3 regions of the Pseudomonas purpurea genome follow, and region 3 is predicted to be linked to each of the others. Evidence: predicted binding sites of a transcription regulator. Region 3 holds the regulator's gene; each other region holds the start of a gene.

Region 1 (4,684 bases), 950 kb from region 3:
CCAGTGCGGGCTGACAACGTTGACCATCGTCGGTCCAGTCCACCTGTTCCGGAGACAGCAGCAGGTGCAGGTCATAGCGACGCATCAGCAAGGCTTGCTCGACCCAGGCCGGACAGTCGCCAAACAGGGTCTGGCTCCAGAGCAGGTTGCTCAGCAGGTGTGTGTCGAGGATCAGTAGCGCCGGGGCCTGGGCGCGCGCCTCGTCTTCCTGGGACAACTGGCCCCGGGCGATTTCAGGGATGTCGGCCAGGCAGGTGTCTCGGGGGTTCTGTTCGATGAAATGGCGCACGTACTCACCCACCAGCAGCCCGCCGAAGTGTTGCTGCAGTTCGGCCGCCAGCCAACTCTTGCCGCTGGACTCGGGACCGGTCAGGACCAGCACTTTCATGTGCGCAGCGCCGGGTCGGCCCGCCATTCGCGCCAACCTTGTACCGCCAGTAGCGTGAACAAGCCGTAAAGGGCGGCCGTCAGGTACAGGCCTTTGTAGATGAACAGTCCGACGAAGATCACGTCGACGGCGATCCACAATGGCCAGCACTGCACGCGTTTTTGCGCCATCCACAGTTGCGCCACCAGGCTGAAACCGGTCAGGGCGGCGTCCAGCCAGGGCTGGGCGGCGTCGGTCCAGAAGGCCATGGCCGCGCCGAGCAACAGACTGCCAACGGCCCCGACTGCCAACCCTTGCAGCATGGCGGCACGGCCGAGCCACGTCACTTCACGCCCGTGATGGGCGTCGCCGGCGCGGGTCCATTGCCACCAACCATACAGTTGCAGCGCGGCATAAATCACTTGCAGCAGCATGTCCGAATAGAGTTTGACCTCGAAGAAGATCCAGCTATAGAGCAACACCATCACCAGCCCGATCGGCCAGCACCAGGGGTTCTGTTTGACTGTCAGCCAGACGGCGAGCACGCCGAGTGCAGCGGCGAACAGTTCAAGCCCGGACATGGTGGTTCCTTGGGGGAAGTCGAAGAGGGTGCGGATTGTAACGCAGGCGCGGCGTATGGCGAGGGGTTCTCAGGCTGCGGAGGATTCCCCATGGCCGCCTGCACAGCGGTCATGGGGAAGGGCGGTCAGACGCGGAACTGCTTGAGCAACTCGTTCAGTTGAACGCTGAGTTCCTTGAGGTGCCCGCTGGCGACGCTCGACTGCTGCGCCGCCATCGCGGTGCTGTGGGACAGCCCGGCTGCCTGCGTGACGTTCTGGTTGATGTCTTCGACCACGTGGGCCTGTTGCAGTGTTGCGCTGGCAATCGAGGCGTTCAGCCCATTGAGGTTACGCAACGCCTGGCCGATGGCATTCAGGCTGGCACCGGCCAGGCCGGCCTGTTCGATGGTCAACTGCGATGCACGGCTGCTGTCGCCAATGACTTTGACGGCCGCTTCCGAATGATTTTGCAGGCGCTCGATCATCGACTGAATTTCAGCCGTGGATTTTTGCGTGCGTTGCGCCAGCAGGCGAACCTCATCGGCCACCACCGCAAACCCGCGACCCTGTTCACCGGCACGGGCGGCTTCAATGGCGGCGTTGAGCGCCAGCAGGTTGGTTTGTTCGGCAATCGAGCGAATCACTTCCAGGACGCTGCCGATCTGCGTGCTTTCGGCGGCCAGGGTACGAATGACCTCGACCGCCTGGTCGATGGTGCCCGAGAGTTGGTCGATCTGTTGCAGGCTGCTGTCGATGTTCACCTGGCCCTGCTGGGCTTGAGCTTCGGCGTCGCGCATTTCGCTGGCCGCTTGCTCGGCATTCCTGGCCACGTCCTGTACGCCGTAGGTGACTTCGTTGATGGCGGTCGCCACCAGTTCCATTTGTTGGGATTGCTGTTGGCTGCGCTCCTGGGCTTGCGTCGCATCGTTACCCAGTTCGTTCGACGACTGCCCCAGGGCCCCGGCGCTCACTTGTAGCTGGCTGACGACCAGGCGCAACTTGGCAGTAAAGGCATTGAAGTGTCGGGCTAACTGGGTCACTTCATCCTGGCCGTGGGTGTCAAGGCTGCGGGTCAGGTCGCTTTCACCGCTGGCAATGTTGGCCATGGCGTTTACCGCTTCCTGCAAGGGCCGCACGATGCTGCGGGCAATCAGGATCACCGACAGCGCCATGATCAAGGCAATCGCCAGCCCCATCAGCGCCGCTTCCCAGACCTGCGCATTGAATTCGGCCTGCATGTCATCGATGTAAACCCCGGAACCGATGACCCAGCCCCAGGGTTCGAAGAGTTTTACATAGGAAGTTTTCTGCACGGGGGCGTTAGCACCCGGTTTTGGCCAGCGATAGTCGACCATGCCGGCACCCTTGGCCTTGGCGATGGTGACCATTTCGTTAAACAGCGCAAAGCCGTCCGGGTCCCTGACGGCCGACAGGTTCTGGCCTTCGAGTTTCGGGTTGGTCGGATGCATGACCATGACGGGCGTCAGGTCGTTGATCCAGAAATAGTCGCTCTGGTCGTACCGCAAGCCACGAACCGCAGTCAGGGCCTGTTTTTGCGCCGCTTCACGGGTCAGCGTGCCAGCGATCTCCAGGTCATGGTAGTAGGTCAGGATGCCGCTGGCGGTCTGCACCACATGCTGGGTTTTCTGTGCCTTGGCCTGATACAAGTCGTCGTGGATCTGTTTGAGCATCAACACGCCCAAGGTCAATAGCATCAGCACAGCCACAATCAGGATGAGCCACAACCGACGGCTGATCGACACACTGCGCAAGCTATTCATAGGTTGTTACTCCGTGTTCTTTTTCTTGTCATGAACGAGCGCCAGCATCCAATCACGCTTTGGGCGTGACGCCAACCCTACTCAAGTCCAATAACGCGGCAGCGTTATTCGGGCGTGTCTGATAGGATCTCGGCCCCGCACGGGAAAACCTGAATTAACGCTGATTTTTCACGGAATTTTGACGGTTTTCTGTTGATCCTTGCGCGGCTCGAATGAACTACGCTGAGCGCAGTGAACGTTTTAAAAAATATCGAAAGGGGCGTGCCTGGGGCATAGCTTCATGGGGGATTGATGGATCTTTGGACCGCCGCGCAGGCATTGATTCTTGGCATTGTGGAAGGGCTGACCGAGTTCTTGCCGATTTCCAGTACCGGACACCAGATTATCGTTGCCGATTTGCTCAACTTCGGTGGTGAGCGGGCAATGGCGTTCAACATCATCATCCAGCTGGGCGCCATTCTGGCCGTGGTCTGGGAGTTTCGCCGCAAGATCCTCGACGTCGTCACGGGCCTGCCGACCCAGCGCACCGCTCAGCGCTTCACCGCCAACCTGCTGATCGCGTTCCTGCCGGCCGTGGTGTTGGGGGTGATTTTTGCCGACCTGATCCACAAATACCTGTTCAACCCGATCACGGTCGCCAGTGCACTGGTGGTGGGCGGCATCATCATGCTCTGGGCCGAACGTCGTCAGCACACGGTGCATGCCGAAACGGTCGATGAGATCACCTGGAAAGACGCCCTGAAAGTCGGTTTCGCGCAGTGCCTGGCGATGATTCCCGGTACGTCGCGCTCGGGTTCGACCATTATCGGCGGGCTGTTGTTTGGCCTGTCGCGCAAGACCGCGACTGAGTTCTCGTTCTTCCTGGCCATGCCGACCATGGTCGGTGCCGCGGTTTACTCGGGCTACAAGTACCGTGACCTGTTCCAGGCAGCAGACCTGCCGGTGTTCGCCGTCGGTTTTGTCACGGCGTTCATCTTCGCGATGATCGCGGTCAAGGGCTTGCTCAAGTTCATTGCCAGCCATAGCTATGCGGCGTTTGCCTGGTATCGGATCGCCTTCGGCCTGGTGATTCTGGCGACTTGGCAGTTCGGCTGGGTCGACTGGTCAGCGGCCAAGCCATGATCGAGCAACGCAATGGGCGCGGGGTTCAGTACCCGCGCCTCAAGGCGCTGATTTTCCTGGTGCTGTGTGCGTTGCCGTTGTTTGGCTCGGCGTCATTGTGGCTTCGCGGTATTTCGCCGATCCCGCTGGCGGCCTATGGCGCGGTCAGCCTGTTGGCGCTTTTCTTGTACTGGAACGACAAACGCCAGGCCCGCGCCGATCAATGGCGCACCCCGGAAAAAGTCCTGCATGCCGTCGAGTTCGCCGGTGGCTGGCCGGGCGCGTTGCTCGCCCAGCAACTGTTTCGCCACAAAACCCGCAAAGTCTCGTTTCAACTGGTGTTCTGGATCATCGTGCTGCTGCACCAGGTGTTCTGGGTCGACCAGGTGTTCCTCGGCGCCAGTTTGTTTTCCTGGTAGCCAGAGGCGGCTACCGGGCTAGTTGTTAAAGCAGCAACCCAACCTGGACACGTTTGGGCAGCTTGCTCACCACCAGTTGGTGAGAGCGTTGCAGCAAGCCTTGCAGCTCCTCGGCGCCAAGCGGGTAGGGCGTTTGCATGATGACCCACTGGGCTCGCGCCAGATACGGCGCGGGTCCGATTCCCGGGCGGTCGACGTGCCCGAGAAACAGCGCCTTGTCGACCTTGAGCGCCAGCGATTCCCCACGCAGGTTCTGCAGCGCGAACATCTTGCTCCCGGCGACTGAAAACACCCGTACACCGCCCCACTTGTAATCCTCCTGCGCGCCGGGCAAGGCCAGGCAGAAACGCGCCACATCGTCTTCGTTCATGGTTCTGGCATTCATAACAATCGATCCCCGCAGCCTTTGAATGATTCGGTCAAATGGTCAATCCATGCGCGCACTGCCGGCAGCAG
Region 2 (4,684 bases), 2.1 Mb from region 3:
CTGTTTGTTGGTTCGGTGGCGGCGATTTTGTTTGTGATCGCCATCAGCCAATTGGCGCTGTCGCCAGCGGTGAAGGCCGGTCATGTGTACGCGGTGATGACGTACTTGTGGACATTCGTCAGCAGCCTCGATGAGGCGCCATCGATGGTGGATCAACTGGCGCGGCTGCGGGATATCGGCAAGCGGGTTGATCCGGGGCTCAGTGATCGATCAGCCGAATGAGATCTGTGGCGAGGGCGCTTGCTCCCTCGCCACAATAAATCTGCGACTCAGCGAAACCGGTCAACCTCTTGGCGCAGCTCTGCCGCCAGGCTTTCCAGCTCTTTGGCGGTGATCGCCAGGTTCGACACCACTTCACGTTGCTCGCTGTTGGCCAGGGCAATGCTTTGCAGGTTGCTGCTGAGCAGGGTCGCGGTGCTGCTTTGCTCTTGCGTGGCGGTGGTGATCGCGGCGAACTGCTGGCCGGCCGAGCGGCTTTGCTCGTCGATCTGCGCCAGTGCCGACGCCACGTTGGCGTTACGTGACAGGCCTTCCTGCATCAACAGGTTGCCCTGCTCCATGGTGCTGATGGCATTGCCGGTTTCCTGCTGAATGCTGCTGATCATCACGGAAATTTCGTCGGTCGCCTCACGAGTGCGCGATGCCAAATTGCGCACTTCGTCTGCCACCACCGCAAAACCGCGACCCTGTTCACCGGCCCGGGCGGCTTCAATTGCGGCGTTCAGCGCCAGTAAATTGGTCTGGTCGGCAATCGCGGTGATCACTCCGACAATCCCGCCGATTTCCTGGGAGCGCTGACCCAAGGTGTTGATCACACTCGCGGTGCTGTTGAGGGCGCCGGCGATTTGCTCGAGAGACGACGACGCCTCTTCCATCGACGTGCGACCGATCCGCGTTTGCTGGGCGTTTTCCTGAGCCAGACGCTCGGTGTTGCCCATGTTGTCGGCAATGTTCAGCGACGTGGCGCTGAACTCTTCCACGGCACCGGCCATGCTGGTGATTTCGCCGGACTGCTGCTCCATGCCGTCATAGGCACCGCCCGACAGACCGGACAATGCCTGCGCACGGCTGTTGACCTCTTCCGAGGCCTTGCGGATGTGCTCGACCATGGTCGACAGTGCCTGGCTCATCTGGTTGAAACTGCGGGCCAGTTGACCGATTTCGTCATGGCTCGACACGTTCAGGCGCACGCTCAAATCCCCGGCACCCAGCGCCTCGGCCTGCCGTACCAGATCACCGAGTGGCTGCAACTTGCTGCGCAACAGCCAGACTGCCGCGCCAACCGCCAGCAACATCGCCAACAGGCTGCCAATGGCCAGTTGAATCCCGACGCTCCAGGTCACGGCGCGAATTTCGGTTTTTGGCATGCTCGCCACCACCGACCACGGTCCGCCCTCGAAAGGCACGGCCACGCTGTAGAAGTCTTCGGACTTGTCGCTCCAGAACGCGCCTTTGCCCGGTTTTTTGGCCAGGCCGACGAGGGTCGGGATCGCTTGATCCAGCGCCTGCACACCGGCCGGTGGCACCAGCCATTTGTTTTGCTCATCGAGCAGCGCCAGCGAACCGGTCTGACCGATGCGGAAACGTTTGAGGTTGTCGAACTGGGCGTTCTGCGCGTCGGTGTAGTCAAAACCGACGAACAACACCGCAATCACCTTACCGCTGCTGTCGCGTACGGGGGTGTACTGAGTCATGTAGGAACGTTCGAACAACAACGCCCGACCGACATAGCTCTGGCCCTCCATCAGGCGCTGATAGGCCGGGTGCGCGTGGTCGAGCAACGTGCCGATGGCGCGGGTGCCGTCCTGCTTGGTCAAGGAGGTGCTGACCCGAATGAAGTCCTCGCCGCTGCGCACGAACAACGTGGCGACCCCGGCGGTCATTTGCTTGAACTCATCGACCTTGTCGAAGTTGTTGTTCAGTACTTCACTGCCCAGGTGCAGGCCCGGCGCCTGCACGCCCGCCACGTTCACGGGTTGATCGGGGTGCACGCTCAAGCCGCTGCTGAAGCGTTTTTCAAACAGCCCGCTCAAGCGCTGGGTGTTCTCGCGCAAGGTGCCATGAAAGGTATTCAACTGATCGGCCAGCAGGCGCGCTTCACTGGCCAGGTGCTCTTCGCGGGTGTCGAGGTTGGCGGAGTCCAGTGAGCGCAGGGCAAAAACAGTGCTGCCGCTGATCACGACCGCCAGTATCACGGCGAGGGCTAAACCAAGCTGCGAGGCGATCCGGGCACGGGGTTGAGGCATGACGGCTCCTGGCCGAGTGACCGGATCGTCCTGATCGCGTCGCGCACTCAGCAAAATTTCTAATAGTCGGGGGCGTTGAACCATCCTGAACGGAGGTTCCACTTTCAAGGATTCGGCGCGATGCCTGAATACTTGAGCATTTCACAAGGATATCGCCCGAGGCCGCCATCGCGGCGGCTTCATCGATTCAGCTCAAGTGCTGAACGTCCGGCAACTCCATGGCCTGGACCTCGCTCTGGAGGAAGTCACCGAGCCTGCGCAAACGTTCGCCACCGGGGCGGGTTTTCGGCCAGACCAGGTAATAGCTCAAGCCGCTGGCAACCGCTGTCGGCCACGGCAGGCTCAAGCGGCCCTGCGCCACATCTTCGGCCACCATCAGCAGGTCGCCCATCGACACACCATAACCCCGCGCGGCGGCAATCATCCCCAGTTCCAGGGTGTCGAACACCTGCCCGCCCTTGAGCGACACCTGTTCCGATAAGCCCATGCGTTCCAGCCAACTGCGCCAATCACGGCGATCCGGGGTCGGGTGCAACAGTTCGGTGCTGGCCAGCCGCGTCACATCCCATGGCTGGTCGTTCAGCAGATTGGGTGCACCCACCGGGATCAACTCCTCGGGGAACAGGTAGCTGGCCTCCCAGTCCGGCGCAAAGCTGCCGTTGCTCAACAGCACGGCGCAGTCGAAAGGCTCGTGGTTGAAGTCCACCGAGTCGACATCCATCCAGGCGCTGGTGAGTTGCACCTCGTTACCCGGCTGCAAATGCCGGAAGCGACTGAGCCGCGCCAGCAGCCAGCGCATGGTCAGGGTCGACGGGGCTTTCATGCGCAAGATGTCATCTTCGGCGCGCAAGGTATTGCAGGCACGCTCCAGTGCGCCGAAGCCTTCGCGCACGCCGGGCAGGAGCAACCGTGCCGCATCGGTGAGCTGAAGATTGCGCCCGCTGCGCTGAAACAGCCGACAGGCAAAATGCTCTTCGAGTGTACGAATATGCCGACTGACCGCACTTTGGGTAATCGACAGTTCTTCGGCGGCGCGCGTAAACGAACTGTGCCGCGCAGCGGCTTCGAAGGCACGCAGGGCGTACAAAGGAGGAAGGCGACGAGACATACGGAAATCTCCTATAGCGCAATGCCAACAACGTATCAGAAACTTCCAAGCATGAGTTTTAGTCATGCAACCAATCTTTTTTATCCCTTTGTGCAATCCCGGCAGAGCGCCGAGAATCGCCCCTTCCCCGTCCCTGTGAAAAAACGAGTGTGATGATCATGCAGCATCCAGCGCGTACCGAACTCTGGGCCATCCTGCGGCTGGCCGGGCCGCTGATCGCCTCGCAGTTGGCGCACATGCTGATGGTGCTCACTGACACCTTGATGATGGCCAAACTCAGCCCGGAGGCGCTGGCCGGTGGCGGTCTTGGCGCCGCGACTTACTCGTTCGTGTCGATTTTTTGCATCGGTGTGATCGCGGCGGTCGGCACGCTGGTGGCGATCCGTCAGGGTGCCGGCGACATCGAAGGCGCCGCCCGCCTGACGCAAGCAGGGCTGTGGCTGGCGTGGCTGATGGCGCTGGTGGCCGGCCTGTTGCTGTGGAACCTCAAACCGGTGTTGCTGCTGTTCGGCCAAACCGAAACCAACGTGCAGGCGGCCGGCCAGTTCCTGCTGATTCTGCCGTTCGCCCTGCCCGGCTACCTGAGTTTCATGGCCCTGCGCGGCTTTACCAGCGCCATCGGCCGGGCGACTCCGGTGATGGTCATCAGCCTTGTCGGGACCGTGGCCAACTTCCTGCTCAACTATGCGCTGATCACCGGCATGTTCGGCCTGCCAAAAATGGGCCTGGTGGGGATTGGCCTGGTCACGGCCATCGTCGCCAACTGCATGGCGCTGGGCCTGGCCTGGCACATTCGCCGGCACCCGGCCTACGACGCCTATCCACTGCGCAAAGGCCTGTCGCGGCCCAACCGCCAGTACCTGCGGGAGTTGTGGCGCCTGGGCCTGCCGATTGGCGGCACCTATGCGGTGGAAGTCGGGTTGTTCGCCTTTGCCGCGCTGTGCATGGGCACCATGGGCAGCACGCAATTAGCGGCGCACCAGATCGCCCTGCAAATCGTCTCGGTGGCGTTCATGATTCCGGCCGGGCTTTCCTATGCGATCACCATGCGCATCGGCCAGCATTACGGCGCCGGGCAACTGCTCGATGCACGGCTGGCCGGGCGTGTGGGGATTGCCTTTGGTGGCGCGGCGATGCTCGGGTTCGCGATGGTCTTCTGGCTTCTACCCAACCAACTGGTGGGGCTGTTCCTGGACCACAATGATCCGGCGTTCCGCGAGGTCATTGAGTTGGCCGTGAGCCTGCTGATGGTCGCGGCGTGGTTCGAGTTTTTCGACGGCACCCAGACTATCGCCATGGGTTGCATTCGCGGGCTGAAAGACGCGAAGAC
Region 3 (4,684 bases):
TACGGCGCGCAAAATATCGCACTGGTGAGCATGGACAGCTACCGTATCGGTGCGCAGGAGCAGCTCAAGACCCTGGGCCGGATCCTCAACGTTTCCGTGACCCACGTCGACCCGGGCCAGTCCCTGGCGCAAGCCCTTGATCCGCTGCTGCGCAAGCGTGTGGTGTTGATCGATACCGCTGGCCTGCAAGCCAGCGACCCGGCGCTGCGCATGCAGTTGGAAAGCCTGAACGGGCGTGGCATCAAATCGAAGAATTATCTGGTGTTGGCGACTACCAGCCAGAAACAGGTACTGACCGCCGCTTATCACAGTTACAAGCGCTGCGGGCTGGCCGGGTGCATCCTGACTAAACTGGATGAAACGGCAAGCCTGGGCGAAGTGTTGAGCTTGGCCATCAGTCACGAACTGCCCGTGGCCTATCTCACCGATGGGCCGCGTATTCCGGATGACCTGCACCTGCCGCGCCGCCACCAATTGGTCAGCCGCGCCGTCAGTGTGCAAATGCAGGAAGAACCCAGCGAAGAGGCCATGGCTGACATGTTCGCTGATCTCTACCACAGCCCGACCAAGCGGGTCGGCTGAGGTATTAATGAATAGATTTGTACCTACATCGACGGACTGCCATGCATTGTTCCAGTGTGAACGCGCAGCCAGTTATGTAGCCCGCGTCTAAGCAAGACAAGGTAAAGAAAGAACATGGGCAGCATGCATCCCGTACAGGTGATCGCGGTGACCGGCGGCAAAGGTGGCGTCGGGAAGACTAACGTGTCAGTTAACTTGTCCCTGGCTCTCGCCGAGCTTGGCAGGCGCGTCATGCTGCTGGATGCCGATCTGGGTCTGGCGAACGTCGACGTCCTGCTGGGGCTGACACCTAAACATACCTTGGCCGACGTCATCGAAGGCCGCTGTGAGCTGCGCGACGTATTGTTGCAGGGGCCTGGCGGTATTCGAATCGTTCCGGCGGCTTCCGGTACCCAGAGCATGGTTCACCTGAGCCCGGCCCAGCATGCCGGCCTGATTCAGGCGTTCAGCGATATCGGCGACAACCTCGACGTACTCGTCATCGACACCGCTGCCGGTATTGGTGACTCGGTAGTCAGTTTCGTTCGCGCCGCGCAAGAAGTACTGCTGGTGGTCTGCGACGAGCCGACCTCGATCACCGACGCCTATGCCCTGATCAAACTGCTTAACCGCGATTACGGCATGAACCGCTTCCGCGTGCTGGCCAACATGGCACAAAGCCCTCAAGAAGGTCGCAATCTGTTCGCCAAGTTGACCAAGGTCACGGATCGCTTCCTGGACGTCGCCTTACAATACGTCGGTGCCGTTCCCTACGACGAGAGCGTGCGCAAGGCAGTGCAGAAGCAACGTGCGGTCTATGAAGCCTTTCCGCGTTCCAAGTGCGCGCTGGCGTTCAAGGCCATTGCACAGAAGGTCGATACCTGGCCATTGCCTGCCAACCCGCGCGGGCACCTGGAGTTTTTCGTCGAGCGTCTCGTGCAACAAACGGCAGGACCTGTGCTATGACGGCCAGCGGTTACAACCTTTACAAGAAGTCGGCACGTGACGCCCAGTACGAATTGATCGAGCGCTACGCGCCACTGGTCAAGCGTATTGCCTATCACTTGTTGGCTCGCCTGCCGGCCAGTGTCCAGGTCGAGGATTTGATCCAGGCCGGGATGATCGGCTTGCTCGAAGTGTCAACCAAGTACGACGCAAGCAAAGGTGCAAGCTTCGAGACGTATGCGGGGATCCGCATCCGTGGGGCGATGCTCGATGAAGTACGCAAGGGGGACTGGGCGCCACGTTCGGTTCACCGCAATACCCGCATGGTCAGCGACGCAATTCGCTCGATTGAAGCTAAAACCGGCCGCGACGCTAAAGATCACGAGGTTGCGGCCGAACTCCAATTGAGTCTCGATGATTATTACGGGATTTTGAACGACACCTTGGGCAGCCGGCTGTTCAGCTTCGACGATCTGTTGCAGGACGGCGAGCATGAAGGGCTGCATGAGGATGGCGCGAGTGCTCATCTCGAGCCGTCGCGTGACCTGGAAGACGAACGTTTCCAGGCTGCGCTGGCGGACGCGATTGCCAATTTGCCGGAGCGTGAGCGACTGGTGTTGGCGCTGTACTACGACGAAGAGCTGAACCTCAAGGAAATCGGTGAGGTCCTGGGGGTCAGCGAATCGCGGGTCAGCCAGTTACACAGCCAGTGCGCGGCCCGTTTGCGGGGGCGTTTGGGGGAGTGGCGAGCGCGTTGACAGGCCGTATGGGGCGCTGCGAACGAGGCTGGTACGGCTTAGGCTGAACCGGTCTCGGCCCGTTGTACTCCAGACAGTTGTTGAGTGTTACGCCGGATTGATTGAAATGGCGCGTTCAGGTGCTGAGCGCGTTTAAGACTGCTTGGAGGTCGAATTGGACAAGAACATGAAAATCCTCATCGTTGATGACTTCTCAACGATGCGGCGGATCATAAAAAACCTGTTGCGTGACCTTGGGTTCACCAACACGGTCGAGGCAGACGACGGCACTACCGCCATCCCTGTACTCAACAGCGGCAGCATCGACTTTCTGGTAACGGACTGGAACATGCCTGGCATGACCGGTATCGATCTGCTGCGCCACGTGCGTGCCGATGAAAAGCTCAAGCACCTGCCCGTATTGATGGTGACCGCTGAAGCGAAGCGCGAGCAGATCATCGAAGCCGCTCAGGCCGGTGTTAACGGCTATGTGGTCAAACCCTTCACGGCCCAGGCGTTGAAAGACAAGATCGAAAAAATCTTCGAACGCATCGGTTGATGCATCCGCCACGGGGGAGCTATGGAGCACAACGAATCTTCACAGGGCGATTTTGAATCGACCCTGAAAAAACATGCCCGCGAACTGGTCGACAGCCTTGAAAAAGGCAAGTTCGGCGATGCGGTGCAACTGATCCATGAGCTCAATCAGACCCGTGATCGCGGCCTGTACCAGGAAGTTGGCAAGCTCACTCGCGAGCTGCACAGCGCGATCGTCAATTTTCAGATTGACCCGCACATGCCTCAAGCCGAGGAAGTGTCGCAGATCACGGATGCCACCGAACGCCTGTCCTATGTGGTCAAGCTGACCGAGGCTGCGGCCAACCGCACCATGGATCTGGTCGAGAACAGCACCCCGCTGGTCAATGGCCTGAGCACTGATGCCCAGGCCTTGAGTGCGGACTGGGGCCGGTTCATGCGGCGTGAAGTCGGTGCCGAGGAATTTCGTGAGCTGGCAAGACGCGTTGACGGTTTCCTGACGCGCAGCGTCGAGAACACTCACGTCGTGTCGAACAACCTCAATGACATTCTGCTGGCTCAGGACTACCAGGACCTCACCGGGCAAGTCATCAAGCGTGTGACCCAACTGGTCACCGAAGTCGAAAGCAATCTGCTCAAACTCGTACTGATGGCCAGTCAAGTCGACCGCTTTGCAGGCATCGAGCATGACCGCGAAGCGATGTTGGCCGAAAAAGATCCACAAAAACATCTCACGCAGGGTGAAGGTCCGCAGATTCATGCCGATAAACGTGAAGACGTTGTGTCCGGTCAGGACGATGTGGACGATTTGCTTTCCAGCCTTGGATTTTAGGTTTAGACCTGTAGGAGCACCCCATTAATGAGCTTCGGCGCCGATGAAGAGATCCTTCAGGATTTCCTGGTTGAGGCCGGCGAGATTCTAGAGCAACTGTCCGAGCAACTGGTCGAGCTTGAAAGCCGACCGGATGATGCGGACTTGCTCAATGCAATTTTTCGCGGTTTTCACACTGTAAAAGGGGGCGCCGGCTTCCTCCAGCTCAACGAGCTGGTGGAGTGCTGTCACATCGCCGAAAACGTGTTCGACATCCTGCGCAAGGGTGAGCGTCGCGTCGACTCGGAATTGATGGACGTGGTTCTCGAAGCGCTCGACGCGGTGAACAGCATGTTCAGCGAAGTCCGCGAGCGTTCACCGATCACGGCAGCAACGCCGGAGTTGCTGGCGGCGTTGGCTCGCCTGGCCGAACCGGCTTCGGCCGACGTTGCGCCTGTGGTCGAAGAAGTGGTGGAAGCGCCAGTCGCGGAAAGCGAATCGGGCGACATCACCGACAACGAATTCGAACAACTGCTCGACTCGCTGAATGCGGTCAAGGAGCAGGCCGAGGCCCCAGTGGCTGCGGCAGAACCTGCTGCGCCGGGCAGTGATGAAATTACTGATGCCGAGTTCGAGTCCTTGCTCGATCAACTGCACGGCAAAGGCCAGTTCGCGGCGGATGCCGTGGTAGCACCGGCAGCGCCGGCGGCACCTGTATCGACGCCAGCCAATACCGACATCACCGACGACGAATTCGAAGCACTGCTCGACCAGTTGCACGGCAAGGGTAACTTTGCCGTTGAAGCACTGGATTCGGCGATTGCTTCGGTTCCTGCACAAGCAGCGCCAACGGCGGCTGCGGCCGGCAGCGACCTGATCTCCGATCACGAGTTCGAGTCGTTGCTCGACGAGTTGCACGGCAAAGGCAAGTTCACCGAAGTGGCCGGTTCGGCCACGGCGGCAGTGGCTGCGCCTGTTGCCAAGGCAGCACCAAAACCGGTGGCCAAGGCGCCAGAAGCCAAAGCCCCGGAAGCCAAGGCTGAAGCACCGAAAGCTGCTGCGCCAGCAGCCGCGCCTGCACCGGCTCGTGCTG

The links. Region 3 encodes FliA, which starts transcription of late flagellar genes. Its sites were predicted from a motif close to CTAAAGTTTNNNNNNNNNNNGCCGNTAA; they were not measured.
Region 1: AABM54_RS12525 (methyl-accepting chemotaxis protein) is a predicted target of FliA. The motif match lies at 2,835-2,862, and genes of this name have one in related genera.
Region 2: AABM54_RS25655 (methyl-accepting chemotaxis protein) is a predicted target of FliA. The motif match lies at 2,356-2,383, and genes of this name have one in related genera.

The regions. Positions count from the first base shown of each region.
Region 1 is NZ_CP150918.1:2,787,419-2,792,102, forward strand. It holds gene AABM54_RS12515 (AAA family ATPase) at 1-388, opposite strand, end outside; gene pnuC (nicotinamide riboside transporter PnuC) at 385-948, opposite strand; gene AABM54_RS12525 (methyl-accepting chemotaxis protein) at 1,074-2,708, opposite strand; gene AABM54_RS12530 (undecaprenyl-diphosphate phosphatase) at 3,000-3,830, shown strand; gene AABM54_RS12535 (DUF1294 domain-containing protein) at 3,827-4,228, shown strand; gene AABM54_RS12540 (MmcQ/YjbR family DNA-binding protein) at 4,254-4,613, opposite strand; gene AABM54_RS12545 (LysR substrate-binding domain-containing protein) at 4,610-4,684, opposite strand, start outside.
Region 2 is NZ_CP150918.1:5,669,096-5,673,779, forward strand. It holds gene AABM54_RS25650 (ABC transporter six-transmembrane domain-containing protein) at 1-222, shown strand, start outside; gene AABM54_RS25655 (methyl-accepting chemotaxis protein) at 270-2,246, opposite strand; gene AABM54_RS25660 (LysR substrate-binding domain-containing protein) at 2,434-3,354, opposite strand; gene AABM54_RS25665 (NorM family multidrug efflux MATE transporter) at 3,513-4,684, shown strand, end outside.
Region 3 is NZ_CP150918.1:1,839,719-1,844,402, forward strand. It holds gene flhF (flagellar biosynthesis protein FlhF) at 1-582, shown strand, start outside; gene fleN (flagellar synthesis regulator FleN) at 697-1,527, shown strand; gene fliA (RNA polymerase sigma factor FliA) at 1,524-2,264, shown strand; gene AABM54_RS08220 (chemotaxis response regulator CheY) at 2,431-2,802, shown strand; gene AABM54_RS08225 (protein phosphatase CheZ) at 2,824-3,612, shown strand; gene AABM54_RS08230 (chemotaxis protein CheA) at 3,640-4,684, shown strand, end outside.